Regions from separate parts of the Thermovenabulum sp. genome, predicted to be linked through region 2. Evidence: a T-box and tRNA genes for the amino acid it is inferred to sense, from the RefSeq annotation. Region 2 holds a T-box; the other holds one or more tRNA genes.
The links. The T-box of region 2 lies ahead of metG (methionine--tRNA ligase). A T-box ahead of a tRNA ligase gene usually reads a tRNA of that ligase, here a tRNA-Met.

Region 1: it encodes a tRNA-Met, which carries the amino acid that the T-box ahead of metG (methionine--tRNA ligase) is inferred to sense. The anticodon was not compared.

Annotation. Positions count from the first base shown of each region.
Region 1 covers NZ_JBNARB010000023.1:17,423-32,460, forward strand. Annotated here, with positions in the region: gene ppdK (pyruvate, phosphate dikinase) at 108-2,750, opposite strand; gene ACPLOV_RS10175 (DMT family transporter) at 2,880-3,335, opposite strand; gene ftsH (ATP-dependent zinc metalloprotease FtsH) at 3,468-5,267, opposite strand; gene hpt (hypoxanthine phosphoribosyltransferase) at 5,338-5,883, opposite strand; gene tilS (tRNA lysidine(34) synthetase TilS) at 5,913-7,289, opposite strand; gene ACPLOV_RS10195 (SpoIIE family protein phosphatase) at 7,327-9,639, opposite strand; tRNA gene ACPLOV_RS10200 (tRNA-Glu) at 9,852-9,926, opposite strand; tRNA gene ACPLOV_RS10205 (tRNA-Met) at 9,932-10,008, opposite strand; tRNA gene ACPLOV_RS10210 (tRNA-Met) at 10,020-10,096, opposite strand; gene ACPLOV_RS10215 (flavodoxin family protein) at 10,261-10,755, opposite strand; gene ACPLOV_RS10220 (methyl-accepting chemotaxis protein) at 10,885-11,727, opposite strand; gene rplL (50S ribosomal protein L7/L12) at 11,942-12,319, opposite strand; gene rplJ (50S ribosomal protein L10) at 12,400-12,918, opposite strand; ribosomal protein L10 leader region at 12,944-13,091, opposite strand; gene rplA (50S ribosomal protein L1) at 13,110-13,808, opposite strand; gene rplK (50S ribosomal protein L11) at 13,868-14,293, opposite strand; gene nusG (transcription termination/antitermination protein NusG) at 14,323-14,856, opposite strand; gene secE (preprotein translocase subunit SecE) at 14,873-15,038, opposite strand, start outside.
Region 2 covers NZ_JBNARB010000009.1:40,420-55,457, forward strand. Annotated here, with positions in the region: gene ACPLOV_RS06205 (aminotransferase class I/II-fold pyridoxal phosphate-dependent enzyme) at 1-71, shown strand, start outside; gene tmk (dTMP kinase) at 73-705, shown strand; gene ACPLOV_RS06215 (cyclic-di-AMP receptor) at 723-1,046, shown strand; gene ACPLOV_RS06220 (YaaR family protein) at 1,061-1,483, shown strand; gene ACPLOV_RS06225 (ATP-binding protein) at 1,467-2,267, shown strand; gene ACPLOV_RS06230 (PSP1 domain-containing protein) at 2,272-3,111, shown strand; gene ACPLOV_RS06235 (zinc metallopeptidase) at 3,167-3,874, shown strand; gene ACPLOV_RS06240 (NHL repeat-containing protein) at 3,929-5,692, shown strand; gene dapA (4-hydroxy-tetrahydrodipicolinate synthase) at 5,698-6,573, shown strand; gene hslO (Hsp33 family molecular chaperone HslO) at 6,675-7,547, opposite strand; gene rsmI (16S rRNA (cytidine(1402)-2'-O)-methyltransferase) at 7,898-8,749, shown strand; gene ACPLOV_RS06260 (AbrB/MazE/SpoVT family DNA-binding domain-containing protein) at 8,795-9,043, opposite strand; gene ACPLOV_RS06265 (DNA double-strand break repair nuclease NurA) at 9,162-10,121, shown strand; gene ACPLOV_RS06270 (ATP-binding protein) at 10,143-11,978, shown strand; T-box leader at 12,019-12,225, shown strand; gene metG (methionine--tRNA ligase) at 12,281-14,206, shown strand; gene ACPLOV_RS06280 (TatD family hydrolase) at 14,214-14,978, shown strand.

The DNA.
Region 1 (15,038 bases), on a different contig from region 2:
ATTCACGTAAAATGAGATAATTGAAATTAATGCAGGATATCGACGTATAAAAAAATCCCTTCTAATATCGTTAATTAGAAGGGATTTATAAACTCATTTTTTATCTTTTATTTTAACCTTTCTTTCAGGACGGCGTGAGCTGCTGCAAGTCTCGCTACCGGAACCCTGAAGGGCGAACAGCTGACGTAATCAAGGCCTATCTCATGACAGAATTCTATGGAATTAGGTTCACCGCCATGCTCTCCGCAAATGCCTATTAAAATTTCCCGGTTGACCTTTCTTCCCTTTTCTACCGCAATCTTCATCAATGCCCCTACTCCATCTCTATCCAAGACAATAAAAGGATCCTCGTTTAAAATTTTATTGTTTATATAATAGGGCAAAAACTTGGCTTCTGCATCGTCCCGGCTCAGTCCATAAGTAGTTTGGGTAAGGTCATTTGTGCCAAAAGAGAAAAATTCTGCATACTGGGCTAATTCATCCGCGATAAGGCAGGCCCTCGGGAGTTCTAACATCGTCCCTACCTTATACTCTACTTTTATGCCCTCTTCTTCCATTATTCTTTTTGCTATCTCATGGACTCTTTCTGTTAATTTTTTCAATTCGTTTACATTGCTGACTAAGGGTATCTCCACTTCGGGCAATACTTTTATTCCCTTTTTGGCTAAACGGCAGGCTGCATTGAATATCGCCCTGATTTGCATATCGTAAATTTCGGGATATAATATACCCAGACGGCAACCTCTCAGTCCCAGCATCGGGTTAAATTCTTTTAAAGACCTCACCCTTTTCAGTACTTCCTGCTTTTTCTTGAGCAGTTCTTTTTCGCCTCTTTGTTTTAATTCATTTATTTCTTCTACCAGTTCTTCCTCCTTTGGTAAAAACTCGTGAAGGGGTGGATCGAGAAGCCTGATGGTAACGGGAAGTCCCTCCATTGCCCTGAAAATGCCCTCAAAATCTTCTTCCTGAAACTTTTGTATTACAGAAAGGGCTTTTTCCCTCTCTTCAACGGTTTCGGCGATTATCATCTCCTGGACGTAGGGGAGTCTTTGCTGATCCATAAACATGTGCTCAGTCCTGCACAGTCCTATGCCTTCTGCGCCAAAGTTTCTCGCCACCTCCGCATCCTTCGGGGTATCCGCATTGGTTCTTACGGAAAGCTTTCTTGTCTCATCGGCCCAGCAAAGAAGCTCCTTAAATTCCTCCGAAAGTACGGGGTCAATCATCTTGACTTTCCCCAGGATTACATTGCCCGTGGAACCGTCAATTGAAATCACTTCACCTTTTTTTACCGTAATACCTCCAGCTTTGAATTCCTCATTTACATAATCGATACTTATAGAATCACAGCCGCAAACGCAGGGTTTTCCCATACCCCTTGCTACCACCGCTGCATGGCTGGTCATTCCGCCCCGGCTGGTCAGCACTCCTTGAGCCGCTACGATACCGTGAATGTCATCGGGTGTTGTCTCCGTTCTAACGAGAATTACCTTTATTCCCTGATGACCCAGGTTTTCCGCCTCATCGGGCGAAAAAACCACCTGTCCCCAGGCCGCTCCCGGTGATGCGGGTAACCCCTTTGCTATTATTTCCACCTTTGCCGATGGATCTATTCGGCTGTGCAGAAGCGAAGCCACCTGTTCCGGTGAAACCCTCATCAGTGCCTCTTTTTTAGTAATTAGCCCTTCTTTTGCCATATCCACCGCTATTTTCACAGCTGCCTGAGCGGTTCGTTTTCCGTTTCTCGTTTGCAGTAAATACAGTTTCCCCTTTTCAACGGTAAACTCTATATCCTGCATATCCTTGTAATGTCTTTCAAGAAGATTACTGACATTTATCAATTGTTCGTAAACTTCCGGCATTAATTCCTTCAGTTCCTCAATGTTTTTTGGAGTTCTGATACCTGCCACCACATCTTCTCCCTGGGCGTTCAGCAAAAACTCTCCGTAAAAGTGTTTCTCACCGGTGGAAGGATTTCTGGTAAAAGCCACTCCCGTTCCCGAATCATTCCCCATATTTCCAAAAACCATAGACTGTACATTTACCGCGGTACCCAAATCATCGGGAATTTTATTAATCCTTCTATAAATAATTGCTCTCTGGTTGTTCCAGGACCTGAATACTGCTTCTACAGCCATCATAAGCTGTTTTCTGGGATCCTGGGGAAACTCTCCCCGGGTTTCTTTTAAAATTAGATCTTTATAGTGTTTTATCACCTCTTCCCAATCCCTGTCATCCAATTCCGTATCAAATTCTACTCCTTTTTTCCTTTTAACGGATTCAATTATTCTTTCGAATTTATCGTGCTCCACTCCCAGCACCACATTGGAAAACATTTGAATGAATCTTCTGTAACAATCAAAAGCAAAGCGCCTATTACCCGTTGATTCATAAAGACCTTCTACCGATTCATCATTTAAACCCAGATTGAGAATTGTATCCATCATCCCCGGCATAGAAACCGGCGCCCCCGATCTCACCGAAACCAGGAGAGGATTTTTCCTGTTTCCCAGCTTTTTCCCCATAGTCTCTTCCAGCTCACCCAGGTGAGCGAAAATTTCTTCCACTATATCCTCCGGTATTTTTTCACCTTCTTTAAAATACCTGCTACAGGCTTCCGTTGTAACCGTAAAGCCGGGAGGTACCGGTAGTCCTATACGCATCATCTCGGCCAAATTCGCGCCTTTGCCCCCCAGAAGGTTTTTCATTGCCGCACTACCTTCTTGAAAGTTAAAAACAAATTTTCTCACCCATTTTCCCCCTTTACAAATATTATTATTTTATTTTATCACATTTAGTGTACTATATGTTAAAAATTATATCATAATTCTATTTTATTGTATACTTATATATTATTATTCCTAAATTATGCTATATTTTTATTTGTTCAGAAGTAATTTTGCCCCTGCGGCCAGTAAAAAAAGACCCAGCAGTTTAAGCCACGTGAAGGGGGTTTTTTCCAGGCTGAAAAGTCCAAAGTGATCTATAAGACAGGCGGTTAACACCTGTCCCACTATTATGGATGTGGTAGCCGCACCGGCACCCAATTTACGCATACTTATAATTACAAGATAGGTAATTAAGACCCCAAGCACCCCTCCTAAAAAGTAGTACCAGGGAAGTCTGCCTAAGTTTTTAAAATTTGCCTTATCTATCTTTAGCAATAACACCAGCAACATTATAAAGGCCGCGCTCAGGTGAACCAAAAATGTAGAACCCGCCGTCCCCGTAAATTTTCCCAGCCCGGTGTTCATCCCTCCCTGAACAGCCATTAAAGCACCGGAAACCATGGCAAAAATTATAAAAAGGTATACCTGCAGGTTAAAGTTAAACAAAATTCCCCTCTCCTTTTTCTCCCTTTGTTAAAATTTTTTAATGATGCTGCTTTATTTAATATCCATAATTAAAGCGGATTTTATTCATCTCATCCAACCCCGCAAAATAAAAAAACTGCCTTACAGGCAGTTTTACGCATTAGCAAATATTTCTAAAAATTCTTCTTCCGATAGTTTTTCTCTCTCCAGAAGAGCTTCTGCAACTTTATGAAGTTTATTTATATTTTCCGTGAGAAGGTTCCTGGCTCTATCATAACAGCGCTCAATTATATTCCTTACTTCCCGGTCAATCTCCGCCGCTACCTCCTCACTGTAGTTCCTTCCCCTTGCCAGGTCTCTTCCTAAGAAGACCTCTTCATGCTTATTTCCGAGGGTCATTGGGCCCAGGTTTTCACTCATGCCGTATTCCATTACCATCCTTCTTGCTATTTCCGTAGCCCTTTCTATGTCGTTCTGAGCTCCGGTGCTTATTTCATTCAATACCAGTTCTTCCGATGCCCTTCCTCCCAAAAGATGGGTGACCTGTTCTAAAAGCTCCGTTTTGCCCATGAAGAATCTATCTTCTTTGGGTAAAATCAGGGTGTATCCCCCTGCTCTTCCCCGGGGAATTATGGAAATCTCGTGTACCGGATCAACGGTAGGCAAAAGATGGGCTACCACCGCATGACCGGCTTCATGATATGCCACTAATTTTCTCTCTTTGTCGGTCATTATTCTCGCCTTTTTTTCAGGACCCGCAATTACCTTTGTGATGGCCTCTTCCAATTCCTGCATGCCTATTCTCTTTTTGTTTCTCCTTACAGCAAGAAGCGCGGCTTCGTTCAGTAAATTTTCCAGATCCGCACCGGTGAAACCGGGTGTTCTCCTGGCCAGTATGCTCAAATCCACATTTTCCTCTAAGGGTTTATTCCTGGCGTGTACTTTTAAAATCTCTTCCCTGCCCTTAATATCGGGTATATCCACCACAATTTGCCGGTCAAATCTTCCCGGCCTTAAAAGTGCTGGGTCCAGAATATCCGGCCTGTTGGTGGCGGCAATTATTATAATCCCCTCATTTATGGTGAATCCATCCATTTCCACCAGCAGCTGGTTTAAGGTCTGCTCCCTTTCATCATGCCCGCCGCCGAGGCCTGCTCCCCTCTGCCGGCCAACCGCGTCAATCTCATCTATAAATACGATGCAGGGTGCATTTTTCTTCGCCTGTTCAAAAAGGTCCCTGACCCTTGCGGCTCCAACTCCGACGAACATTTCCACAAAGTCGGAACCGCTAATGCTGAAAAAGGGGACACCCGCTTCCCCCGCCACCGCCCGGGCAAGTAAGGTTTTCCCGGTTCCCGGAGGCCCTACCAGTAACACCCCTTTGGGTATTCTTGCACCTATTTCTATGAACTTTTTGGGGTGTTTCAAAAATTCCACTACCTCCTGAAGCTCTTCCTTTGCTTCGTCCACTCCTGCTACATCCTTAAAGGTCACGCGCTTTTTGTCATCGTTTATTAGTCTTGCCCTGCTTCTTCCAAAACTCATCACCCGGCTTCCTCCACCCTGCCCTTGCTGCATAATAAAAAACCATGCGCCTATGAACAATAAACCCATTAAAACCGATGGAAGGATCTGTGACCACCACGGTGCGGCAGGGATCGGCTGGGCATTTAATATTAGTTCTCCTTTATCTATCTTGGGTTGTACCCGGGCAAGAAAAATGGTTTTATCGGGAACAAAACTGGAAAATTTTCTGCCGTCCTTTAAAACTCCCTCAATGCTGCTGTCCATCATTTTTATTTCTTGCACCTGGTTCTGATCTATTAATCGTATTAGATCTGTATAACCTATTCGGACCTCGGTTAAATCTTTGCTGGAGTACCACTGCACCAGAGATAATATCAAAATAAATATCAGCAGGTAAAAGCTGATATTCCTGAAAAAATTATTCAAAAAAGTTCCTCCCTTCCTGGGCAATCCATTCATATTTTACCATAAAGGAAAGTGATTAACAATTGCGTTTTCATCTGGCATTTATAGCTTCGGGTTTCAAAACCCCAATGAAAGGAAGATTGCGGTATTTTTCATTATAATCCAATCCGTATCCTACCACAAAATAATCCGGTATTTCAAAACCCAAATAATCTACCTTTATATCCACTTTCCTCCTTGATGGTTTATCCAGAAGCGTACAGATTTTTATATTCGCGGGGTTTCTGGATTTCAACAGGTTGTAAAGATAACTCAGTGTAAGTCCTGAATCGATGATATCCTCAACTATTAAAATATTCTTACCCTGAATGTTCTGTTCTAAATCCTTCAAAATCCTCACAACACCCGATGATTCGGTAGAAGCTCCATAGCTGGAAACCGCCATAAAATCGACTTCCAAAGGTAAGTCTATGTGCCTTATAAGATCAGCAATAAATAAAACAGCTCCTTTTAAAACTCCTACCAGTAAAATATTGTCTAAATCCCTGTAATCCCGGGTGATTTTTTCACCCAGTTCTTTTAGTTTAGCTTTTATCTCTTCCTCCGATATTAATATTTCTTTAATATCTTCTATCACATCCACTCCCCCTAAAAAAAATAAAAATATTATTGAATTTCTAAGATTAAAATTTTAGTCGTATTATCGTTAATTTTAAACCGGTCATCCAGTCTAAACCCTCCTACCCATACTATTTCCCCTTCATTTTCAACTATGGGTACCAAATTCCTTTCAAAGGAGGGTATCTTTTGATCCACAAAAAAATCTTGAAGTTTTTTCGAGAATTTAAGGCCAAAAGGAAAAAATCTGTCCCCCGGCCGGCGATTTCTAACGATTAAATTTCCTCTTATTTTACCATAATCGACAAATACCTTCAAGGGTGTTGCTTCGAGCTTAAAATTTGTCGTCCTCTCCATTAGTTCCGCAGAAATCTTCTTGCCTATCTCATCAATATAAATTTCTCCCGGAATATTAAGTACATAAGAAAAATCCTTAATTTGGCCTTTACGATAAAAATAAAATTCCTCGTAACCTTTTTCACCGCAAATGCCCCGGGGCAGCTCGACCATTTTCCCCGGAGACTGCTCAATTATAAATTCATCCAATGCTTTAATATGCTTGAATTCTATATCTTTCAATTCGCCCAGGATGTTTTCTATCACTTTTCTCAATATCCTGTACCTTGCGCCCGGAGGTTGTTTTTCAAAGGTTTTAATATATAACTTAATATAATTTTTCCCTTCGGTCACCATGGAAGGGTAGATATTTTCTATTATACTTTCTATAAAGGATACATCCAGAGCCACTATATCCGAAAGCCTCTTTACAGCATCGCTAAAGTGAGGGCAAAATTTCTGTTTAATATAAGGAATTAATTCTAACCGGATTTTATTCCTGTAGTATTCGGTTTTCAGGTTAGTGCTGTCTATTCGATAGGGAATATTGTGTTTTTTTAAATAATCTTCAATATTTGTTCTTTCAATTTCTATAAGCGGCCTTATCAGGCACCCTCTTTTGGGCTCAATTCCTATTAACCCTTCTGTCCCGGTTCCCCTGAAAATATTCATTAGAACTGTTTCTTCATGGTCATTCATATTGTGTCCCACGGCTATTTTATCCGCATTTAATTTTTCCTTGAGTCCGAATAAAAAGTCATACCTGACCCTTCTTGCCGCATCTTCGGGGGATAAACCGGTTTTTTCTATAATTTCCGGCACGTTTACCCTTTTAGAAAAAAATTTTACATTATATTTTTCGCACAAAGATTTTGCAAATTCCTCATCCTCATCGGACTCCCTGCCGCGAAAACAATGGTTCAGATGGGCAGCAAAAATTTCCAATTGGAATTCTTCCCGTATTGAACAAAAGAGGTCTAAAAGGCATACGGAATCCGGCCCTCCCGAAAGGCCTATAATTATTTTATCTTTTATTCGTACCATATCGTATTTTTTTATGGTTTCTAAAAATTTCTCTTTAATACCCATTTTTTCCCCTCAAAATCATATTTTCAAAAAAATATTATCAATTTTTTCTCTCCCATACAAGCCCTACTAAAACTGCCATATCGTCCCTCTTTTCTTCAGAACCTTCTAAAACCTTTTTTAAAATTCTTTCGGCAAATTCCTGGGGATTGGTGGTCTTAATGCTCTCGATAATTTTTATGAATTTTTCTTCTTTATCCCCCTCGGTTTTAATAGAATCCATAACTCCATCGGTTACCATAATAACCATATCCTGAGGCATAAGTTTTTTCTTTATCTTTACCGGGTTTATTCCATCCATAACTCCTATGGGAAGGGCACTACCCCTTAGCGATTCTACTTTATCCTTTCTCTTGATGAAGCTACTCACCGCTCCGGCTTTAACAAATTCCGCCATACCCGAAGACAAATCTATAAAAGTAATGTCCAGGGTGCTAAAGCTATCTCCCCCTGAGCCGTATACCTGCATTGCACTGTTTAGAATCCTGATGGCATCTTCCAGGTCATAGCCGGATTCAATAAGGTTTTCAAAAATTAAAAGGGTTTTTTCGCTGTGGTTTTTGGCCTTTTCCCCCACGCCCATACCATCACTTAAAGCCATAAAATATTTTCCTCCCAGGGTCTCGAAAAAGGTAGCACTATCTCCAGAAAAAGAAGCGCCCTCCTTAGGAATATTTACATAACCCACCGCCACGGAAAGAACGCTTCTGGGCACTATTTTTATTCTGCATTTTTCTTTGCCGCTCCTTAAAGGGCAATCCACTTTTACCATATTTGCCCCTTTGATAAATGCGTTTTCAAAAAACGGCATTATTTTTATTTCACAGGTTCTATTCCCCATGCAGGGGCGTTTAATAATATAGTAATTGTGTCCTTCTCCCTCATCACCTATAATTATGTTCTCCACATTAATGCCCTCTTTTAACAGCTCCTCCTTCAAATCTTCAGCATATCTATTTTCATCGATACCTTTTTCCGCCAGCATTTTGAGGCAGGAAGCAAAATGTTTAACCTTTTCAAAGGAAATATCCGAGATTTCCTTTACCATCGCATCGAGGACTTTTTTTAGCTCGTTTTTTTCTTTATCCATTTTAATAAATTTGTAAATTTCCTCCAGCTTTCCGCAGCGAACTTTAAAAAGTCTGGGTAAGTCTCCGTCAAGAAAAACTTCTTTGGCTGAATAAAGCTTAAATATATCGGCAATAGTTGATTTATAATCTCTATCCCAGCAAGCTTTAAAAAGAGCACACTCCCTGCATATCCTGTTTTTTATTTTTAAAATAGAATCCTCTAAGGGATTTAAGTCCCCATTCCTGATAGGATATTTATATATTTTGCCCATTTCCTCCAAGGTGTTAGCAAGCTCTACCAATTGGGTTTTAATCATTTCTTTTAATATATTATTGATATCCCCAGAACTTTCTTCATCCAGCGATAAAGTTTTTTCCAGTTTTTTTATTGCGGCTTCCGGGGTTAAAATAGTAACGATAAAGATGAGTACTAAGGACGGATAATTTAAGAAATTTACGCTTCTTAGCCCTATGTAATAATGATAAATTCCATATCCTATTAAGAAACCTGTAAATACCGCAATTTTACCGTACTTCTTTAAAAAAAAAGCAAAACAGCCGGAAATGCTGTAAAAAGTTAATGCCCAGGGTAATAAAGAAGAAGGGTATGCGAGCAAACTCAGGATAACCCCATATCCAAAGACTTCGCCGGTCCCCCGCGCAAATGCTGAAAAAACGATTATTGCCGAAATTACTAAGTTTTTAATGGGTACCCCAAAAAATACGGTATTCCCTATGAGTTTTAAAATTGATCCAAATATTATGGTAAGGGTAATCAATTTTTCTACATTTCCTCTTTCCGGGGTGTAAAAAAAGGTTAGTCCTTCGCTTAAAATGATAACACTTATATATGTTAAAAGTGTTTCCAGTATCAACAGAATAATATCATAATAAGAGAAAGCTACCCAAAGGAAAGACAAAAGTCCTCCCATTATAAGGGAAGCGGGGCACAAAAAAGGTAAAAGCCATTTTTTTATCTGTATCTCCTTTTTAAAAGTTAAAATTAACAGGGTGAAAATTATATAGGCTAATCCGTATTTCCATAAAAAATTTACATCTTTAACCCCCGTAAAGGTTCCAATGAAAACAGGCAGAATCAAATAGGCTTTGTTTTTCTCCTTCATGATAACCGAGGATATAAAAGGCAGCCCAAAGGGATAAATATTAAACAAGGAAGCATGTCCCATTATAAAACTAATTAAAATAAACATTAATTCCCGTAAAGAAATATTACTTTTCCTCAATTCCATTTCTTTCGAAGGGAAGACCTTTTTGTTTATCATTTATACCCACCCCCATATTGTGGTAGGTATTATTATAAATTTATGGGGTAATAAAAATTGTCACAATTTACCTGTTAATATTTAAAATTTATTGACATTTTGCATTATAAAAAAATAAAAGTCGCAAAATGCGACTTTTATTTACTCAAAGGATTATACTTTTTTGGAACATATTTAAATAGCCTTCGCCATTAATTTGCATAAAATAAAAATGGTGACCCTGAGGGGAGTCGAACCCCTGTTACCGCCTTGAAAGAGCGGTGTCTTGACCACTTGACCACAGGGCCACATTTGGTAGCGGCGCAGGGATTTGAACCCCGGACACTGCGGGTATGAACCGCATGCTCTAGCCAACTGAGCTACGCCGCCATGTATTCTTTTGGTTGCGGGGGCCGGATTTGAACCAGCGACCTTCGGGTTATGAGCCCGACGAGCTACCGAACTGCTCCACCCCGCGTCGAAAACCAAAATGCAATATATATTTTATAGTACGATGCGGTTTATGTCAAGATTTTTTATTGTCTCGTGTGGTTATTTTATGATAATGTCCTATTAAAATTTCTCTGTGAAAATGTCATATTATTTATGTTGCTCACTGTTTAATCGACGGTAAATGTCGGTTTAATTTGTAAAATAATTCAGCCCATTTTGTCTTATCCATTCTCTAATTTTTTCTTCAATCCCTGAATTTTTATTCTTCAAAGCATTCCTGAAAAAAATGGTAGAAAGGACATCTCCCTTTATCTTTTCTTTTAAAATATCAAATGTCTTGTTCGGGTAGCCGGCACAACAAGCAAATATAGCCACCCTTTTCCCTTTTAAGTCATAATTTGATACAAATGTATTTATATAAGGATTTGGCCTGCCGGCCCAAACCGGAGTTCCAATTATAATGGTATCGTAACTTTTTATGTCCTTCTCAAAATCCTGGATTTCTGGCGTTTCTCCAAACACAGACATTTTTCCGCCCATAAAAAACTTTAAAAATCCCTTATACTTAAACTCCTTTATAGGTATAATTTTTATTAAATCAAATCCCGTAATCTTATGAATTAAACCCGCAACAAATTCAGTGTTCCCATCAAGGGAAAAATAAACAATTATACCTTTACCCATTTACTATCCCTCCTTTGCTTTATCTAATTTAAGAATAATTATTGAGAGATAAATAAAAAAGCATCCAATAGGAAGCAAGAACAACATATCCTGCCGGTATTGATACTAAAGAAATTATAACTTTTTACTTTATACAATTTTAGATATGCTTTCCAGGTCAGTTATTAATTTATTTAATTCTTCTATGGCAGCTGTAATTTCTTCAGAAGTAAAGGCCTGGCTTTTTGCGAGTTCAAAGGTTTTCTGAATCTCATCGCTTATTTTTGACATTTTTTGTTTTATCTCTTCGGTTATTTTTTCTATATTTTTCACCGAATCTGCACTGCTTTTTGCCATTTTGCGGATTTCATCCGCAATAATGTTAAAACCCAATCCTTCCTTACCTGCCCGGGCAGCTTCAATCGCAGCATTTATTCCCAGTATGTTCGAATTCATGGCAATATTTTTTATAAAGTTTAAAATCTCTTCGGTTTTGTTTATCTGTTCTTCCATCTCTTTTTTCATTGAATCTACAATTTCCATGCACTTAGAAAGTTCCTGGGCGGAAGCAGCCAGCTCCTCTGCCGATGCAACAACTTCCTCGCTGGTGCCGGATAAAGTTTTAATAGCCTGTTCCAGCCTTTCCTGGTTTTTAAGGCTCATACCGAGGGCTATACAGCCTATCACTTTGCCTGTTTCATCCTTTACAGGTACCGAAATTGATTTAAAAGGCACTCCGTAGACTTCCTTGGGCAAAATATATTTTTGAATTTCTCCCGTTTCTATAACCTTCCATAAACGGCTATTCTCGGGAATCTTTTTGCCTTTTTGCTGGTCAAGTCTGAATTCCCCTTTAGAATAATTTGCCAGAAAACATTCGGTATCCGTTATCGATATATTGCAATCAAAGGGAAATAGGTTCAGAAAAATCGGGGTTACCTCTATTAAAGTATCCAGAAGGGATTTTTCCTCAATTTGCGTTTGGCTTTGCATTTTTTGCCTCCTTCTTTTGTAATACTTTTATTATTATTTTGGAATTTCTTTTTTTTAATATTATAACATATATTTATTTTGTTTTAATTTATTTTTGTATTAATTTGTAAACTTTTGTTAATTTTAAAAGTATAAACTATCAGGTATTTTCTAAACAAAAAAGAGGATGAATAATTCATCCTCTTTTTTGTCCTAATATATTCTTTTATAACTTTTACTTTATTTCTACGGTTGCGCCCACTTCTGCAAGCTTTGCTTTTATTTGTTCTGCTTCTTCCTTGCTGACCTTTTCCTTTATCGGTTTCGGAGCACCATCTACGAGATCTTTTGCTTCTTTTAGTCCAAGACCGGTGAGCTCTCTTACGACCTTGATAACCTTGATCTTTTCTGCTCCAGGATTTGCAAGGATTACATCAAATTCTGTCTGCTCGGGTGCAGCTTCCGCTGCCGGAGCACCGGCCGCTGGGGCTGCAGCTACCGCTACAGGTGCGGCTGCTGTAACACCAAATTTGTCCTGTAAAGCCTTTACGAGCTCTGCCAATTCAATAACGGTCATATTCTCAATAGCTTGAATGATTTCCTCTTTTGTCATTTTACATACTCCTCCTTAATTTTCCATTGATTTTATTATTTTAAATTAAACTTTTCTTTAAGGTAATTTTTTTAATGCCTTCATGAGGCTTTCTTTTCTTGAATAGCCTGTAAGGTATATACCAGGTCTCTGAGAGGTGCCTGTAATACCCATACGATACCAAAGAGCGGCGATTGTATTGCTCCCACAGCTTTTGCAAGCAGCTCTTCTCGAGGAGGCATTTTGGCAAGCTTTTCCACAATATCCTTGCCGCCTGCTTTTCCTTCTACTACCGCAGCCTTTAATTCAAGATTTTTATGGTCCTTTGCAAATTCTGTTAGAATTTTGGCTGCTGCGACGGGGTCCTTATAGCTAAAAGCTATTGCTGTAGGGCCTTCCAAATATTCATCGATATTGAAGGGCATATCCTTCGTGGCGATTTTGGCAAGGGTGTTTTTTACCACCTTGAACTCTACGCCCTGCTCCCGAAGCCTTCTTCTTAGTTCTGTGACCTCCGCTACATTCAGTCCCTTATAGTCTGCCAAAATAGCTGACTTTGCTTCGGAAAATTTCTTTTTCAATTCCTCTACTTCCTGTACCTTTTGCTCCTTAGTCAGCACTTTTTCACCTCCCCGCAGTTTATTTTATAAAAATTAAAGAGGTCTTTCTGCAGACGTAGAGAAAGACCTCTTTTATGCCCTCAAAACGCATAAAGAAACCTATATATTACACGCCTCGGTAGGATATTAAGCCTTTCGGCACCTACTGTCTGCAGCGAAGGTAATTTTCGTTATTCAATTTTAATTTTAGCCTATTTCTCCACGACCTTTAAAGGATTTATTTTAATTCCGGGACCCATTGTGCTCGAAACCACAATGCTCTTTAAATACTGTCCCTTTGCTGCTGCAGGTTTTGCTTTTATTATTGATTCCATTAACGCTCTGAAATTCTCCAGTAATTTTTGAGCCCCGAAGGATTTCTTACCTATTGGTGCATGTACAATACCCGTTTTATCTACACGGTATTCTATCTTACCGGCTTTTATCTCTTTTACCGCCTTTGCGATATCAAATGTAACGGTGCCGGCTTTCGGGTTGGGCATTAACCCTCTCGGACCCAATATTTTACCCAGTTTACCTACCGCCCCCATCATATCGGGCGTAGCAACTGCCACATCGAAATCTAAAAATCCACTTTCTATTTTTGCAATAAGCTCTTCTGCTCCCACAATATCTGCTCCCGCTTCTTCAGCTTCCTTTGCTTTTTCTCCTTTAGCGAACACCAGTACCCTCTTTGTTTTACCTGTTCCGTGGGGCAGCACCACCGTGCTCCTCACCTGCTGGTCGGCATGCCTGGGATCCACACCAAGCCTTACCGCAACCTCAATTGTTTCATCAAATTTCTTGTTTGCCGTTTGCAAAACCAGTTCCATAGCTTCCTGGGGTTCGTAAAGTTTCGTCCTATCCACAAGCTTTAAAGCTTCTTGATATGCCTTACTCCTTTTTGCCAATTATTTTCCCTCCCTGTGGTTTTATCGGAAGAATAACTCCTCCCACTTTAATGACGTAATTAGTCTACTACTGTTATGCCCATGCTGCGGGCTGTACCTTCTATCATCCTCATTGCTGCTTCCAGGCTCGCAGCATTTAAGTCCTTCATTTTAAGTTCGGCAATTTCCTTTATATCCTTTTTGGTTACCTTGCCCACTTTGTTTTTATTGGGCTCTCCCGAACCCTTTTCCACACCAGCAGCCTTCATTAGAAGTACGGATGCCGGCGGTGTCTTTAAAATAAAAGTGAAGGACCTATCCTGATATACGGTGATTTCGACAGGAATTATTAATCCTGCCTGAGCGGCTGTCTTTTCGTTGAACTCTTTGCAAAAGTTCATTATATTAATTCCCGTAGGACCAAGAGCTGGACCCACCGGTGGAGCCGGCGTCGCTTTGCCTGCAGGAATCTGTAGTTTTACCATTGCCACAACTTTTTTAGCCATTCAAACACCTCCCTTTCATTGAAGCATTTTTATATTTTTTCAACCTGGTTATATTCCAGTTCTATCGGTGTTTCCCGTCCAAAAAGCGATATTAAAACCTTTATCTTTTGTTTGTCGTGATTTACTTCTACCACCCTGCCTATCAATCCTTCAAAGGGACCGGAAATCACCTTTACATTCTGGTTAACTGCCAGGTCAATCTTTGGCTTGGGTTCTTCTATGCCCATTTGTTTTAAAATAGCCTTTACTTCCGAATCCTGAAGGGGAATTGGTTTATTACCTGTTCCCACAAATCCGGTTACTCCCGGGGTATTCCTTACCACATACCAGGAATCGTCGGTAACTACCATCTCAACGAGCACATATCCCGGGAAAATCTTTCTTTGGACCAGCTTTTTCTTGCCATTCCTTATTTCAACACTTTCTTCTACCGGGACCAGGACTCTGAAAATCTTATCCTGCATCCCCATCGATTCTACGCGTTTTTCCAGGTTTGCCTTAACCTTATTCTCATAGCCGGAATAAGTATGGATAACATACCACTTTTTTGATGCATTTTCCAAGGGGAAATACCCCTCCTTATCGGAGAATTAATTCCAGAATCTTGACAAGGAAGCTGTCCACTATCCAAATAAAAAGTCCTACCAATGCAACGGAAGTAACTACTACTATGGTAGAAGATATAAGCTCCTGTCTTGTGGGCCACGTAACTTTCTTTAATTCTGATCTCACTTCTTTAAAAAAT
Region 2 (15,038 bases):
TATTGGAAGAGCTCGTGGCAAATAATTATATCTGTCAGGGTATAAAAAATAAATGTATTGCGGTGGTGTAAAATGGGTAAACAGGTTAGAAAAGGGAAATTCATTACAATTGAAGGAATCGACGGTGCTGGCAAAACCACTCAGGTGGAGAAACTGTGTGAGTACATCAAGAATAAGGGTAAAAGGGTTATTCGGGCGAGAGAGCCCGGGGGAACAGCCCTCGGAGAGCAGTTAAGGAAGGTGCTCTTGGACCCGGACAGCAATCCGGTTTCTACGGCTGAGGCCCTTATATACGCCGCATCCAGAGCACAAATACTGGAAAAATTAGTTATTCCTGCTATAAAAGAAGGATTTTTTGTAGTATGCGACAGATTTGTGGATTCCAGTTTGGCTTACCAGGGTTTTGCCCGGGGCCTTGGCTTTAACAGGATTCTTCAGCTAAACAAATGGGTTTTAAACGGCTACTGGCCGGATATCACCTTTGTACTGGATGTAGATCCGGAAATAGCTCTAAAAAGACTTACCCGGGGTAAGGATAGACTGGAAAGGGAATCTTTAGAATTCCACATCAAGGTAAGGGAAGGTTTTTTAAAGCTTAAGGATGAATTTCCAGAAAGAATCAGGGTAATAGATGCATCAAAAAGCAAAGATGAAATCTTTAAAGACATTGTTATGGAGCTGGAAAGGTCGGGGATTTTCAATTAATTAAAGGAGGGCCATTTATGAAATTGATTATGGCCGTGGTGGATGACAATGACAGCATCAGGGTGGTGGAGGAGCTTACCAAAAAAAATATTGGTGTAACCAGGCTTGCAAGCACCGGAGGTTTTTTAAGAAGAGGTAACACCACCTTATTGATTGGTTTGGAGGAAGATAAACTAAAAGAGGTTTTAGACTTACTGGAAAAAATTTGTAAACCGAGAAAGCACGTGGTGACCATATTCCCCGGGGTTCCCGGAGAAACCTTTGCTCCCTACCCCGTGGAGGTTACGGTAGGAGGGGCTATAGTTTTTGTTTTGAACGTGGAAAGGTTTGAAAAAATATGATAAGGGTAAACAGGATGTCTGAAGAATTGGGCTTGAATTCAATAAAGGTCGAGAAAAAAAAGAGCGCTGAAAAAGAATTCGGCGAGTACCTGAAGAAAAGCAGGGAAACCTATTCGAAAGAAGAACTAAATTTAATGTTTAAAGCTTTAGATGAACAATCGAAAAAACTTGTAAAAAATCAGACATTGGAGGATTTTAAAAAATACAGAGAATTACTAAAAAATTTTATAAAAAAATGTTTGGATATGGGACTGGATATCTTTGAAGAAAAGAATTTTTCCCGATTTGGCCGGCAGAAGGTTTTGACAGCGATAAAAATTATTGATGAAAAGGTGATGGAACTGGCACAGCAATTTTTATCCGAGCACAGGGATGCCATAAAAATTCTTTCTCTTTTAGATGAAATAAGGGGGCTTATCGTTGACCTGTACACGTGATTTATTTCACGCCTATATTTTGGTTGGGCCTGTGGAAGAGACTAAAAGAGAGGCTATAAACATTGCAAAGATTGCCAACTGCCTGCAAAGAAACGGGGAATTTTGCGATAACTGCAAAAACTGCAAAAAAATTACAAAAGGTGTGTTTGCTGACCTCCGGGAAGTAAAACCCGAAGGTTCTTCTGTAAAAATAGAGAACATAAGGGAAATAATTTTCGATTCCTATTTAACTCCCGTGGAAGGGAGAAAAAAGATTTACATCGTATACGATGCGGACAAAATGACTTTAGAAGCTCAAAACAGCTTCCTGAAAACCCTGGAAGAGCCGCCCTCCGAGAGTATATTTTTGCTCCTTTCCCAGAATATAAAAAACTTAATACCTACAGTTGTTTCCAGGTGCAGGGTCATTGAAAAGGTAAAACCTTATGAAAAATACGATATTAGCGAAGAATGGGCGGAAAAACTTATTTATTTGGTAAAAGAAAGGTCGTTTACCTTAGAAAAAATTGATATCTATAATCAAATATGCGCATATGAAGACAAGGAAACGCTTCTGGAATTTATTTTAACATTGTATAGAGACATTCTGGTGGCAAAGACTAATAGTAAAGTGAGATTATTTAATGAAAATTACCGTAATTTAATAATAAACCTTTCCGATTTATACAGCATCGGTGAAATAATCGGAATAATAGACAGGATAAATAAAACCATAGAATATATAAAGTCAAGGGGTAATGAAAACCTCGGGTTTTTCAATTTGCTCCTTGCCCTGTGGAGGTAGAAATATGGTAAGGGTGGTAGGCATTAGATTCAAAAAGGCCGGGAAAATATACTATTTTAACCCCGGTGAAATACCTTTGAACATTGGGGATAAGGTTATAGTAGAAACGGCAAGGGGTCTTGAGTACGGCGAAGTGGTGATAGGGCCAAAAGAGGTGCCGGAGGAAAGCCTGGTATCGCCTTTAAAAGATGTTATAAGAAAGGCTACCTTGGAGGACGACAGGATTTTTGAAGAAAACAGGGAAAAAGCAAGGGAAGCAGAAGTTATAGCCGAAAAGAAAATCCAGGAGCACGGCCTTATTATGAAATTGGTAGATGTGGAGTATACCTTTGACCGATCAAAATTGATATTTTATTTTACAGCGGATGGAAGGGTGGATTTTAGAGAGCTGGTAAAGGATTTAGCAGCAATATTTAAGACCCGAATTGAACTAAGGCAAATAGGGGTAAGGGATGAAGCAAAGATGGTGGGCGGCTTAGGGCCGTGCGGAAGGGTAATATGCTGTCATACATTCCTGGGGGAGTTCGACCCGGTATCAATTAAAATGGCCAAACAGCAAAACCTTTCGCTTAACCCCGGGAAGATATCGGGTCTATGCGGCAGGCTAATGTGCTGTTTAAAATACGAGTGCGTAAATTATCAGCAGGAAGGTATGGAGGAAAATTCCTTTGAAAAGGAAAAATTTGAACTGGGTAATGAGGTGCTAACTCCCTTAGGTGAAGGTATAATTACGAGTATTAACGAGCAAAAGGGAATAATTGAGGTGGAATTAAAGGATACAAAAGAGATAAAGGAATTTCCTAAGGAGGAAGTAGTAAAAAATGATGTTGAAATAGGTGAATAAAACATATATTATTAAATAAAATCTAAAAAAAATTACCCTCAAAGGGGGAATAAGGATGTTTTACCCGTATTTCTGGGGATACGATCCCACCTGGATAATCTTATTGCCCGCTTTAATCCTTGCTTTTTATGCTCAAGCTATGGTCTCTACAACTTTTGAAAGGTATTTGAGGATACCGGCCCGGATAGGTCTTACCGGTGCCGATGTGGCAAGAGAAATTTTAAGGCGAAACGGAATATACGATGTTTCCGTGGAGATGACGAGGGGCAGGCTTTCCGATTATTACGATCCGAGGAATAAAGTTCTAAGGCTTTCCCCTGAGGTTTACAGCGGGCGTTCACTGGCAGCTCTGGGTGTTGCAGCTCATGAATGCGGTCACGCCATACAGCACAGAGAAGGATACGCACCGTTGGCTTTGAGGAACTCCATAGTGCCCCTTGCTAATATAGGGTCACAGATGGCTTTTCCGCTTTTCTTTATAGGGTTATTGATGAATGCGAATACCCTTTTAACCATCGGGATATTGCTTTTCAGCCTTGCGGTGCTGTTTCAACTTTTTACCCTTCCGGTAGAATATAATGCCAGCAGCAGGGCTGTTGCGGTACTGGAAGGACAGGGATTTATAGCTCCGGATGAAACCTACGGAGTGAGAAAGGTGCTAAACGCAGCAGCTCTGACCTATGTGGCTGCCACACTTATGGCGGTTATGCAGCTTTTAAGACTTCTTGCGATAGCAGGCTTTTTCAATCGGGACGACAGGTAAGGGTAATTTTTTACCCTTACTTTTTTTAAATCTTTTTATTGGAAGGGATTAACAATGTGGGTTGTAAAAAAAGGAATATTATTTGTGAGTATATTCACTATTATTTCCTTAATGGTGTTAACCTCATGTGCCCGGCAGGCCCTGGTAAAATTTGAAGATGGCTACGGCAGCGTTTTACTGGAAATACCGGGGCTAAAAGAAAATATACCCTATTATCCGGTGAGCTCTGCTTTGGACGATGAGGGAAATATTTATATACTGGATCAGATTTCTACCGCCGGGAGTGTTTTTGTATTTGATAAAAATTATAACTTTAAAGAAAAATTTGCTCCCCTTGGCGGAATAGAGCAGGAAAATGTGGACATTGCGGTGGATAAAGAGGGTGCCGTATATATTGCTGATCTGGGAATGGGAGAAATAATAAAGTACAAAAATGAAAAGGAAGTAAAAAGAATTAAACCCGATGATAGCTTTTTCCCCAGGGCTATTGCGGTAAATTCAAAAAATGAACTTATAGTTTTAAGTTATGATAAGGTATACGTGTTTAATTCGGAAGGAGAGATTTTGAGAAAGTTTGGTGAAAGCGGAAGGGGAAAGGGGCAATTTATGACCTATGGCTCCGAATTTTATATAGGCCCCCTGGGGATTGCTGTGGATGAACAGGACAATATCTACGTTGCCGATACTTTAAACAAAAGGCTGCAGCAGTTTACACCGGATGGTGCGTTTACAAAGGATTACCCTTTAGAGGATGAACCCCAGGATGTGGCGGTGAATGAAGAGGGAATCTTTGCTCTGCTCAAGAATAAAATAGTAAAAATTGATTTTAAAAAGGGCAGTATAAAGGAATTTTATAAAATAGCAGAGAATAATGAGGATTTTTCTTTTTCAAGCCTTTTCGGGAAAAAGGACAAACTCGTCATATGCTTACCCGATGATAAAGGAGTAGTGTTTTTCGAAAAAGGAAAAGAAGTAAAGGTAATAAAAAATAATGACAAAGAAAATTTCCTTTTTCCCCATCACGTTTATGGGGATAAACAACATATTATAGTTGTAAGCGGGAATTTTTACGAAAAGACAGGTAAAGTCCAGGTTTTTAAAAAGGATGGTAGCTTTTTATATAACCTGTCTTTACCCGGAGAGGATTTTATTAAGCCAGTGGATGCGGTAATTATAAAAGATAAAATTTACGTTCTTGATTTAGACAGGGTCCATATCTTTGATAAGAATGGAAATTACATAAAGAGCTTCGGAGAACGGGGAGAAGAAGAAGGTAAACTGGGAGTATTTGATAATTACGGAGATTTAATGGGGCCAATGGATATTGCCGCGGGAGAAGATAATAATCTTTACATTGCCGATACCTTTAATGACAGAATAAATATATATGACGCAAATGGCAACTTTTTAAGACAGATAGAAATACAGGAACCAAAAGAAATAACTTTTGATGAAAAAGGGAATATGTACGTGCTTAAAAACGGTATTTTCTCCTTAGTGAAATGGGATGGGATGAGTTTTAAAGAGGTGTTGAACGATAGGTTTAAAGAACTTTTTTATGAAGACGAGAGAAATCCGGAAGATTCCGGAATTCAAGGAATTGCAGTAAAAAATGGCAAAATATATTTATCCAATACGGGAAATCACAAAATTGAGGTATTTGACCTGAAAGGCAACCATATAGAAAGCATAGGGGGGGTTGGATTTGAGAAAGGAAGGTTTAATACCCCCAAGGGCATTTTTATAGACAATGAGGATAATTTAATAGTTGCCGATAGTGGCAATCACAGGTTAATATTATTAAAAAAAGGGAGGTAAGTTTTATGGATTTCGGGAAAGTGATTACCGCAGCAGTAACTCCTTTCGATGACGAATTAAAGGTAGACTACGATGCTTTCCAAAAACTGATCGATTACCTCATAGAAAACGGCAGCGACTCTATTGTGGTTACCGGAACCACGGGAGAATCCCCCACCTTAACCGACGAGGAAAAGTTGAAGCTTTACAGGGCGGCGGTGGAGGCTTCAGGAAAAAGGGCAAAGATAATTGCAGGAACGGGCTCTAACAATACGGCAAAGAGCATTGAACTTTCGATTAAAGCTCAGGAGTTAGGGGTAGATGGGCTTTTACTGGTGGCCCCTTATTACAACAAACCTACCCAGGAAGGACTCTACAGGCATTTCAAGATGATTGCGGAAAGCGTAAAAATACCGTGTATGCTTTACAATGTGCCCGGAAGGACATCGGTAAATATTGAACCGGAAACAGTGGCAAGGCTTTTGGAAGTTAAAAACATAGTCGCTCTTAAAGATGCCGGAGGGAACCTTGATAAAACAAGCCTTACAAAAAAACTTGCTCCAAAATTAGATATTTATAGCGGAGACGACAGCATGACACTGCCGATGCTTTCCATAGGGGCAAAAGGAGTCGTTAGTGTAGCATCTCATATTGCGGGTAAAGAGATAAAGGAAATGATTGAAAGCTTCGAAAGAGGAGAACTGAAAAAAGCCTTAGACCTACACTTAAAGCTTTTTGATTTGTTCAAAACACTATTTATTATCACAAACCCCATTCCCGTAAAGGAAGCACTGAACCAAATGGGAATAAAGGTAGGAGGATTAAGGCCGCCTCTTTGTGAAGCCGACGAGAAAACTAAAAAGGCCATAAGTGAATGTTTAAAGGCATTGAATAAAATATAAAATAACCCCTTTGATGGGGTTTTTTATATAGCTATGCAGCTTATTTTAAGATGATGATCTTATCAGCAATTAGATTCCAAAAGCGTATGGGGTAAAAAGGTTTATGTGTAAAAAATTTCTTGGATATCTTTTTCATTAAAGCGATAAGCTTTTTTACAATAATTGCAAACCAGTTCCACCACTCCGCTGGATTTTAATATATCTTTTACTTCCTCTTCCCCTAAGCTGATAAGAATTTTTTCTATTTTTTCCTTTGAACAGCTGCAATGGTAATTCAGCACATGCCTTGCTGTAAAGGTTAGCTCAAAATCTTTCAGCAGATTCTTCAATATGTCTTCAGGTGAAAGTTGCTCTTCTATCAATCGGGTTACAGGTTTTGTGTTTTTTAGCTGTTCCTCAATAGAGGCTACGGCTTTTTCCTCTGCCTGGGGTAAAAGCTGAATAATAAATCCTCCCGAAGCTTTTATACTGCCGTCCGTATTAACAAGAACACCCAGTGCAACGCTGGAGGGTATTTGTTCGGATTTTGCAAAATAATAGGTCAGGTCTTCGGCAATTTCACCTGAAACCAATGGAACCTGTCCTACATAAGGTTCTTTTAATCCCAGGTCCTTTACTACGGTCAGGGTGCCCGTGCTGCCTACTATTCCTGCAACATCGAGTTTACCCTTTTGATTTAACGGAATGTGGGCTTCGGGGTTTCCGATAAATCCTTTTACATTGCCTTTAGAATCGGCATGAGCTACGATTATTCCTGCACTACCCCCTCCATCGACCCTGAGGGTTATCGTATCCTTTTCGCCCTTCAGCATAAGACCCATCAATGCCGATGCGGTAAGAAGGCGGCCGAAGGCTGCGGAGGCGGTAGGAAGGGTATTGTGGATAATCCTTGCTTTTTCGACCAGGTTTGTTGTACGTCCGCAAAAAGCAAGGATGCCTGCTTTTTCATCTATTGCTCTTACAACATAATCCATATGCCATCCTCCTTTGATGTAGCACATAAAATTATTTTGTAACAAAATCCAAATAAAATCAATAAAAAAAGCACCGGCAAATTCTCCGGTGCTTGAAATTTTTTTCACTCAATTTCATCCGTATTTTTCGACCGCTTCTATAACCGCGCTAATGTTTTCTAACTTCAAAGAAAATCCATGATTTTATCCCTTCTTCATAACATTTTTTAAAGGGCGTTAATCCTAATCGGAAGAATAATTATACCAATGCATCAAATTAAGTTATAATATTATAAGTAAAATCAATATATACTGGTTAATTTTTATAGGTAATATCGGAAAATATCTTGCCGAAAGCGGGAGGAAAAATAATGGAGCAAAAAAAGGGCAGGCTGTTTTTATGCCCTACCCCCATAGGAAACCTGGAAGATATCACCTTAAGGGTTTTAAAGATATTAAAAGAGGTGGAAGTTATAGCAGCTGAAGACACCCGGGTTACAAGAAAGCTTATGAACCATTACGGCATAAAAAAGCCTTTGATTTCCTACCACGAACACAATAAAACTAAAAAAGGTGAAGAAATAATAAAATTATTGCTGGAAGGCCGGGATGTGGCTCTGGTTTCGGACGCAGGAACGCCTGGTATTTCCGACCCGGGAGAGGATCTTGTAAAGGCTGCCATAGAAGAAAATATAGAAGTTGTTCCGCTTCCCGGGCCATCGGCTTTTGTTACGGCTTTAATAGCTTCGGGCTTTTCCACCAGAAGATTTGCTTTTGAAGGTTTTCTTCCCAAAAAAGATAAAGAGAGAGAAAAAATACTTGACGACCTTTCAAATGAAAAAAGAACCATAATATTTTACGAATCGCCTCATAGAATAGTTAAATTTTTAAGGGAACTTAAAGAAAAAATGGGGGATCGGAGGATTGTCATTGCCAGGGAGCTAACCAAAATGCATGAGGAGTTTTTCCGGGGGACGGTAGAAGAAGCTCTTTTAAAATTTAATACAAAAGAGCCAAAAGGAGAATTTGTCATTATTATAGAAGGGGTTTTAGAAGAAGAGACAAATGATACTCCTGATGAAAATGTGAAGGAAAAGGCATTGGAAAAGGTAAAGGAATACGTAAAAGGCGGAATGGCAAAAAGCCAGGCGGTAAAAAAGGTTTCGAAAGAGTTTAATATATCGAAAAACGAGCTTTACAGCGATATACACAGGGAGAATTGACTTAATTAAAAAGGCAGGTGGATTTCCTTCCTGCCAGAATTTTTCTTAAGGGTTATTAATTTCGTTTATGCATTTTTTGCAAATATTTTTTCCTTTGAAATTCAACAATTCTTCAGCGTCAGCGTTTCCGCAGAAGATGCAGCCGGGTTCGTACTTCCTTAAAATTATTTTGTCGCCATCCACATATATTTCAAGAGGGTCTTTTTCGGAAATGTTTAAAACCCTCCTCAATTCTATAGGGATGACTACTCTGCCCAGCTCATCGACTTTTCGGACGACCCCCGTCGATTTCACAAATTTCGCCCCCTTTCGACAAATTTTTCTTAACAAGAATATACCATTTATGTAAAAAAGAGTCAATGTTTGTTTATTTTTACACAAGGTTTAAGGTAATTTAGAAAGGGATGACACCATGGAAAGGATAAGCGAGGATTTTAAAGAAAAAATTAAAAAGACCGCAGAAATGCTGAAAAACAGGGGATTAAAAAAGCCCGGTGGGGAAGTTATTAGAAAGCTCATTAAAGAAAATTCTGTAGGAGAATTTTTAAAGGCACAAAAGCTTCAAGAAAAGGATTTGGATAAAATTAAACTGGAAGGCGGAATAGCAGGAGTTGATGGCTCAATAAATAGTATCGGAGGTGTTTATCCTTATTTAATTTTTGTCAAAAGAGCTCTCGGCATTTCTTCAGAAAAAAGCCGGGAAGAAATTGAGCTTTCCGAAGTGGATTCCCCTTTACTTATGGAGGAACAAATTAAAGAAGAAGAGTACAGGGCATTGCAGAAAAAACGGCTTGCCGAGCTGGAAGCGGAGGCGGCCAAGCAGGTCTTAATAAAATTTCGCCCGAAGGTGCTTTTTTTGGATGGCTCTTTAGTCAGGTTTAAAATTGAAGCAAAAAGTCGTTTTGACCAAATAAAGGATATAGCGTTAAAAAACGATGTCGTAATAGCGGGGCTGGTAGAGGGTATTTCTACCTCGGTAATCAGCGGATCTATTAATAAAGGGCTTCCCCTGGAATTCAAGTATGCCGCAGACTGGGAAATACTTATGGGAGCTATGGATGTGGGGGAATTTTTAGAAATTAAATCCGGAGTTTTTAAGGAAGGTTTCAGGACGCTTTTTATGAGGAGCTCCCTTGATCCCAAACCCATAGGGGTGGATATTCTGGAAGAACAAAAGGATTTTACTTACTTTATTGCCAACCTGGTTTACACTTTGACTCCCGAAAACGGCAGAGGGATACCCCTCTGGATGGATATTGTGGATAAAAAGGTCAAAATTACCGATTCTTTTATGGAAGCCGTGATTAACGGTTTTTTAGGAGAGGATTTTACTGAAATTATTACACCTAAGAGGGAAAAGAGAAATCCTTAGTTAAGAAGGGAGAAGGGAAAAATGAACGTTGTAGGTCTTACAACCTCCCATGAGGTTTATATAGCTTCAAAGGAGCGAAAGTTTAGAATAAACGAGTTAATACTTATTGAGGATCCCAATCAAGGCCCGGTAATAGGGGAGGTATCGGAAACCTTTTCTTATAACAGGTACATACCTTTTTCTTTGAATCACGATTTTTTTGATGCTAAGGTAGTGGAATCCTTGAAAAGGCTGGGTTACAGCATTGATGAAGAGGAAATAAATGTGGCAAAGGTTAAGCTGATGACCGAAACTACTTATCCCATTGTTACAGGCTCTAAGGCGAGGATACCTGATTTTTTTGAGGTTAAAGATATACTTGTAAGGGGAAGTAAGGAGGATGGCCTTGTCCTGGGCGAAATAAAGCATACCGAGGAAACAGCACAAACAATGGGAGAAGAGTTAAAGGGACTATTTTATATACTTAACAAAGGGAAAACCGAAAAAACAAAAAGCGTGCCCTTTATATTAGACCTCAGGTCTTTTCAGCAATATCCGCATATCGGTATTTTCGGGGGTTCCGGCTCGGGAAAATCCTTTGGTATGAGGGTAATAATGGAGGAATTGATGAGGAAGAGAATACCTTCTATCATACTGGATCCCCATTACGAAATGGATTTTTCCACCTCTTCAGATCTCGGGGAAAGGCCGGATTTCAGTGATTGCTATCAGAAATTCCAGATCGGTGAGGACATAGGTGTAGAATTTTCAGCATTGACTACAAGAGACCTCCTGGATCTTTTGTCCGCCGTTAAACCTTTGACCGAGGCAATGTCCAGTGCTGTGGAAATCCTCTTTAAAAGGGGAGATTCCTACGCCAGTTTTTCCTCAAGGGTCGAAGATCTATGCGAAGCTTTAGAGATGGGCAAGGCAAAGCTGGATAAAATGATCGCATTGGAAGGAATAAAGGAAATCGAGAAAGAAAAATACAGACGTTTAAGGGAGCTGGTGGAAGAGTATTCCAATATTCCCCTTCCCTCCGTTCAGGGTATTTCCTGGAGGTTGAGAAGGCTTTATTACTCGGGGATTTTCAGCCACGATATAAACCCGGTAATAAGAGCGTTAAAGTCGGGTAAACTTTCGGTAATACAGGGGCCTATTTGGCTTTTACAGGTGTTTGCAACTTACATTCTTTCAAGTTTGTACAGAAAAAGAAGGGATTACAAGGATGGAGAACTAAGGGGAGAAAAAAACTTTGAATATTTTCCACCCTTTGTCGTCGCCACGGATGAAGCCCATAATTTTGCACCAAAAGGTTATGATGCCCCCAGCAAGGGCATAATAAAAGAAATAGCGCAGGAAGGGAGAAAATACGGGGTATTCCTGGTATTGGCAACACAAAGGCCTACCTTGTTGGATGAAACCGTTACCGCTCAGCTCAATACCAAAATAATATTCAGGACGGTAAGGGGCAACGACATCAGCACACTGATGGAGGAGACGGATTTGAGCTCCGAGGAAGCAAAAAGGCTTCCCTATCTTCCCTCGGGGGATGCTTTTGTCTCCACTCCGCTTTTCGGCAGGACCATCGCGATTAGGGTAAGGTATCCTTACTCCATGAGCCCTCATTTGAAAAATCCGTTTGACGAGCTAATAGAAAAAAGCAATCAGGAGATGGAAGAATACTATGAACTAATTAAAAAGGAATTGCCAATTTATGAATCAAATCTTTTGAGGGTTGCGAAAAATATAAGTTCGCAAAATTCGAAGGTTGTAATGGAAGTTAATGCTTTAAAAAATCTTTTAGAAGAAATGGTTAAAAAGGGAAAAATAAAAAAAGAGGAATCTCCCTTCGGCAGTTTCTATACCGAAGCTTGACAGGGTGCGGAAAAACTGGTATATAATAGATAAACTCCATAAGACTTCAATGAAGGGTTGAGTAGGCAAAAATAAAGGCCAAAGAGAGCCGGGTAAGGTGAAAGCCGGTGCCTGCTTTTTGCCGAACATGGACCTGGAGAAACCTTTGCCGAAGTATTTTCAGGTAAAGGCGGGTATAAGCCCGATAAAGCTAAAAAGGCCGAAAAGGCGAATTAGGGTGGGACCGCGGGTTACCCTCGCCCCTTTGTGGATGGCGGGGGTTTTTTAATTTTAAGATTATAAAGGAAAAAGGAGGGCAATCAATGGAAAGAAAAACTTTTTATATTACAACTCCAATTTACTATCCCAGCGATAAACTCCATATAGGGCATTCCTATACAACTGTTGCAGCCGATGCTATGGCCCGCTTTAAAAGGCTTACCGGCCACGATGTTTTCTTTTTAACGGGAACCGACGAACACGGTCAAAAGATCCAGAGGAAAGCCCAGGAAAAGGGAAAGACTCCAAAGCAGTACGTAGATGAAATAGTAGATTGGATAAAAGAATTATGGAAGATACTTGACATTTCTTATGATCATTTCATAAGAACTACCGATGATTACCACGTGAAAGGCGTTCAGGAAATTTTTAGAAGGCTTTACGAAAAGGGGGATATTTATAAGGGCGAATACGAAGGATGGTACTGCACGCCCTGCGAATCCTTTTTTACCGAAAGGGAGCTGGTGGAAGGCAAGTGCCCCGATTGCGGCAGGGATGTGGAGCTGGTAAAGGAGGAGGCTTACTTTTTCAGGCTGTCAAAATATCAGGACAAGCTAATTGATTACATTGAGAAAAATCCCGATTTTATACAGCCCCCATCCAGGAAGAATGAAATGTTAAATAACTTTTTAAAGCCGGGGCTGGAGGACCTTTGCGTATCAAGAACAAGTTTTGACTGGGGGATTCCCGTTACCTTTGACGAAGGGCATGTGGTTTACGTGTGGATCGATGCCCTTTCCAATTACATCACGGCTCTCGGGTATCCTTTTAATAATGAGCTTTTTAATAAATTCTGGCCGGCGGATGTGCACTTAGTAGGGAAGGAAATAGTAAGATTCCATACCATTATTTGGCCGGCTATGCTTATGGCTTTGGACCTTCCCCTCCCTAAGAGGGTTTTCGGCCATGGATGGCTTATTCTGGAAGGCGGTAAGATGTCTAAATCCAAGGGTAACGTGGTAGATCCGAGAGTGCTGGTGGACCTTTACGGCGTGGATGCAATCAGGTACTTTTTATTGAGGGAAATTCCTTTTGGAGCGGATGGCAATTTCTCCAACGATGCCCTTATTGACAGAATAAATTACGACCTTGCCAACGATTTGGGGAATTTGCTTTCCCGGACCGTAACAATGCTGGAAAAGTACTGTGAGGGCAGGATACCTACCTTCGGGGAGTTCACAAAAGAAGATAAAGAACTCATCGATATGGCAAAATTCCTTCCGCAAAAAATAGAATCCTTGATGGACTCCTTTGAGTTTTCAGAAGCCTTAAAGGAAATCTGGCAGTTCATTGGCAGGGCAAACAAATATATTGACGAAACGGCACCCTGGGTACTTGCTAGAGAAGAAGGAAAAAGAGAAAGGCTTAATACCGTTCTTTACAACCTGGCCGAATCCCTGCGGGTGATTTCCATCCATATATCACCTTTTATGCCCAATACGCCCGGTAAAATCAGAAAGCAGCTGGGGATTCCCGAAGATATTTGTACCTGGGAAGCGGCAAAAGTGTGGGGATTGCTGCCCCCGGGAGCAAAGATAGGGCAAAAAGAGATCATTTTCCCGAGAATCGAAAAGAACACGGAAAACGATAAAAAAACAAAAGAAGAAGAAACCATGGCAAAGGAAAATCAAAACCTGGAAGGGATGAATGTAATTACAATAGAAGATTTTGCAAAAATAGAGCTGCGTGTGGCAGAAGTGATTGAAGCGGAAAAAATCCAGGGAGCGGATAAACTTTTAAAACTTCAGGTTAAAATAGGAGAAGAAAAGAGGCAGATAGTAGCAGGGATAGCCAAATTTTACTCACCCGAAGAGCTCATAGGCAAAAAAATAGTAGTTGTAGCAAATTTGAAACCTGCAAAACTGAAGGGAGTGGAATCCCAGGGGATGCTGCTGGCGGCTTCCATTGATGATAAACTTTCAATAATTACTGTAGAAAGGGATATACCGTCAGGGGCGAAAGTAAAATAAGGGGCTGATGGCTTTGTACTTAGACGTTCACGCTCATATAGACGATGAGGCTTTTAACAACGATAGATCTCAATTAATCGAAAAAATAAAAAGAGAAGGGGTTTTCTTCATTAACGCCGGGGTTGACGTAGAATCCAGCGCCTTGTCGGTAGAACTTTCAATACACGAGAACATATATGCAGCCGTGGGGGTTCACCCCCACGAAGCTGCAAAAACTAATAAAGGCTTTATTGACGAGCTAAAAAGATTTTCAAAGAATTCAAAGGTAGTAGCCATCGGCGAGGTAGGGCTGGATTACCACTACAATTTTTCGCCTAAGGAAAAGCAGCTGGAGGTTTTTAAAGAACAGCTTTATTTAGCGGGTGAGCTCAATCTTCCGGTGGTGGTTCACGACAGGGAGGCCCATGAGGATGTGCTAAAGCTGCTGGAAGAATTGGGAACCAAGAAGGTCATACTCCATTGTTTTTCAGGGGACCTTTATATGGCAGAAGAGGCCTTAAAAAAAGGGTATTATTTCTCCTTCGGAGGTTCGATGACTTTCAAAAAAAATGAACAGGGAAGGGAAATAATAAAAAAACTGCCGGCAAAAAGAATTTTCCTGGAGACCGATTCTCCTTACCTTACACCCGAGCCCTTTCGCGGTAAAAGAAACGATCCTACTTTTATAAAAATCCTTTACGATTATTATGCAAAATTAAAAGAAATGGGGTTATACGAATTAAAAAAGTTAATGCAGGAGAATGCCGCAGAGTTTTTTGGGATTTACATTTAAAATAAAAAAATTTTTATAAAAAAATTTTAAAACTATATTGCTTTTTTTTGAAAAATGCAT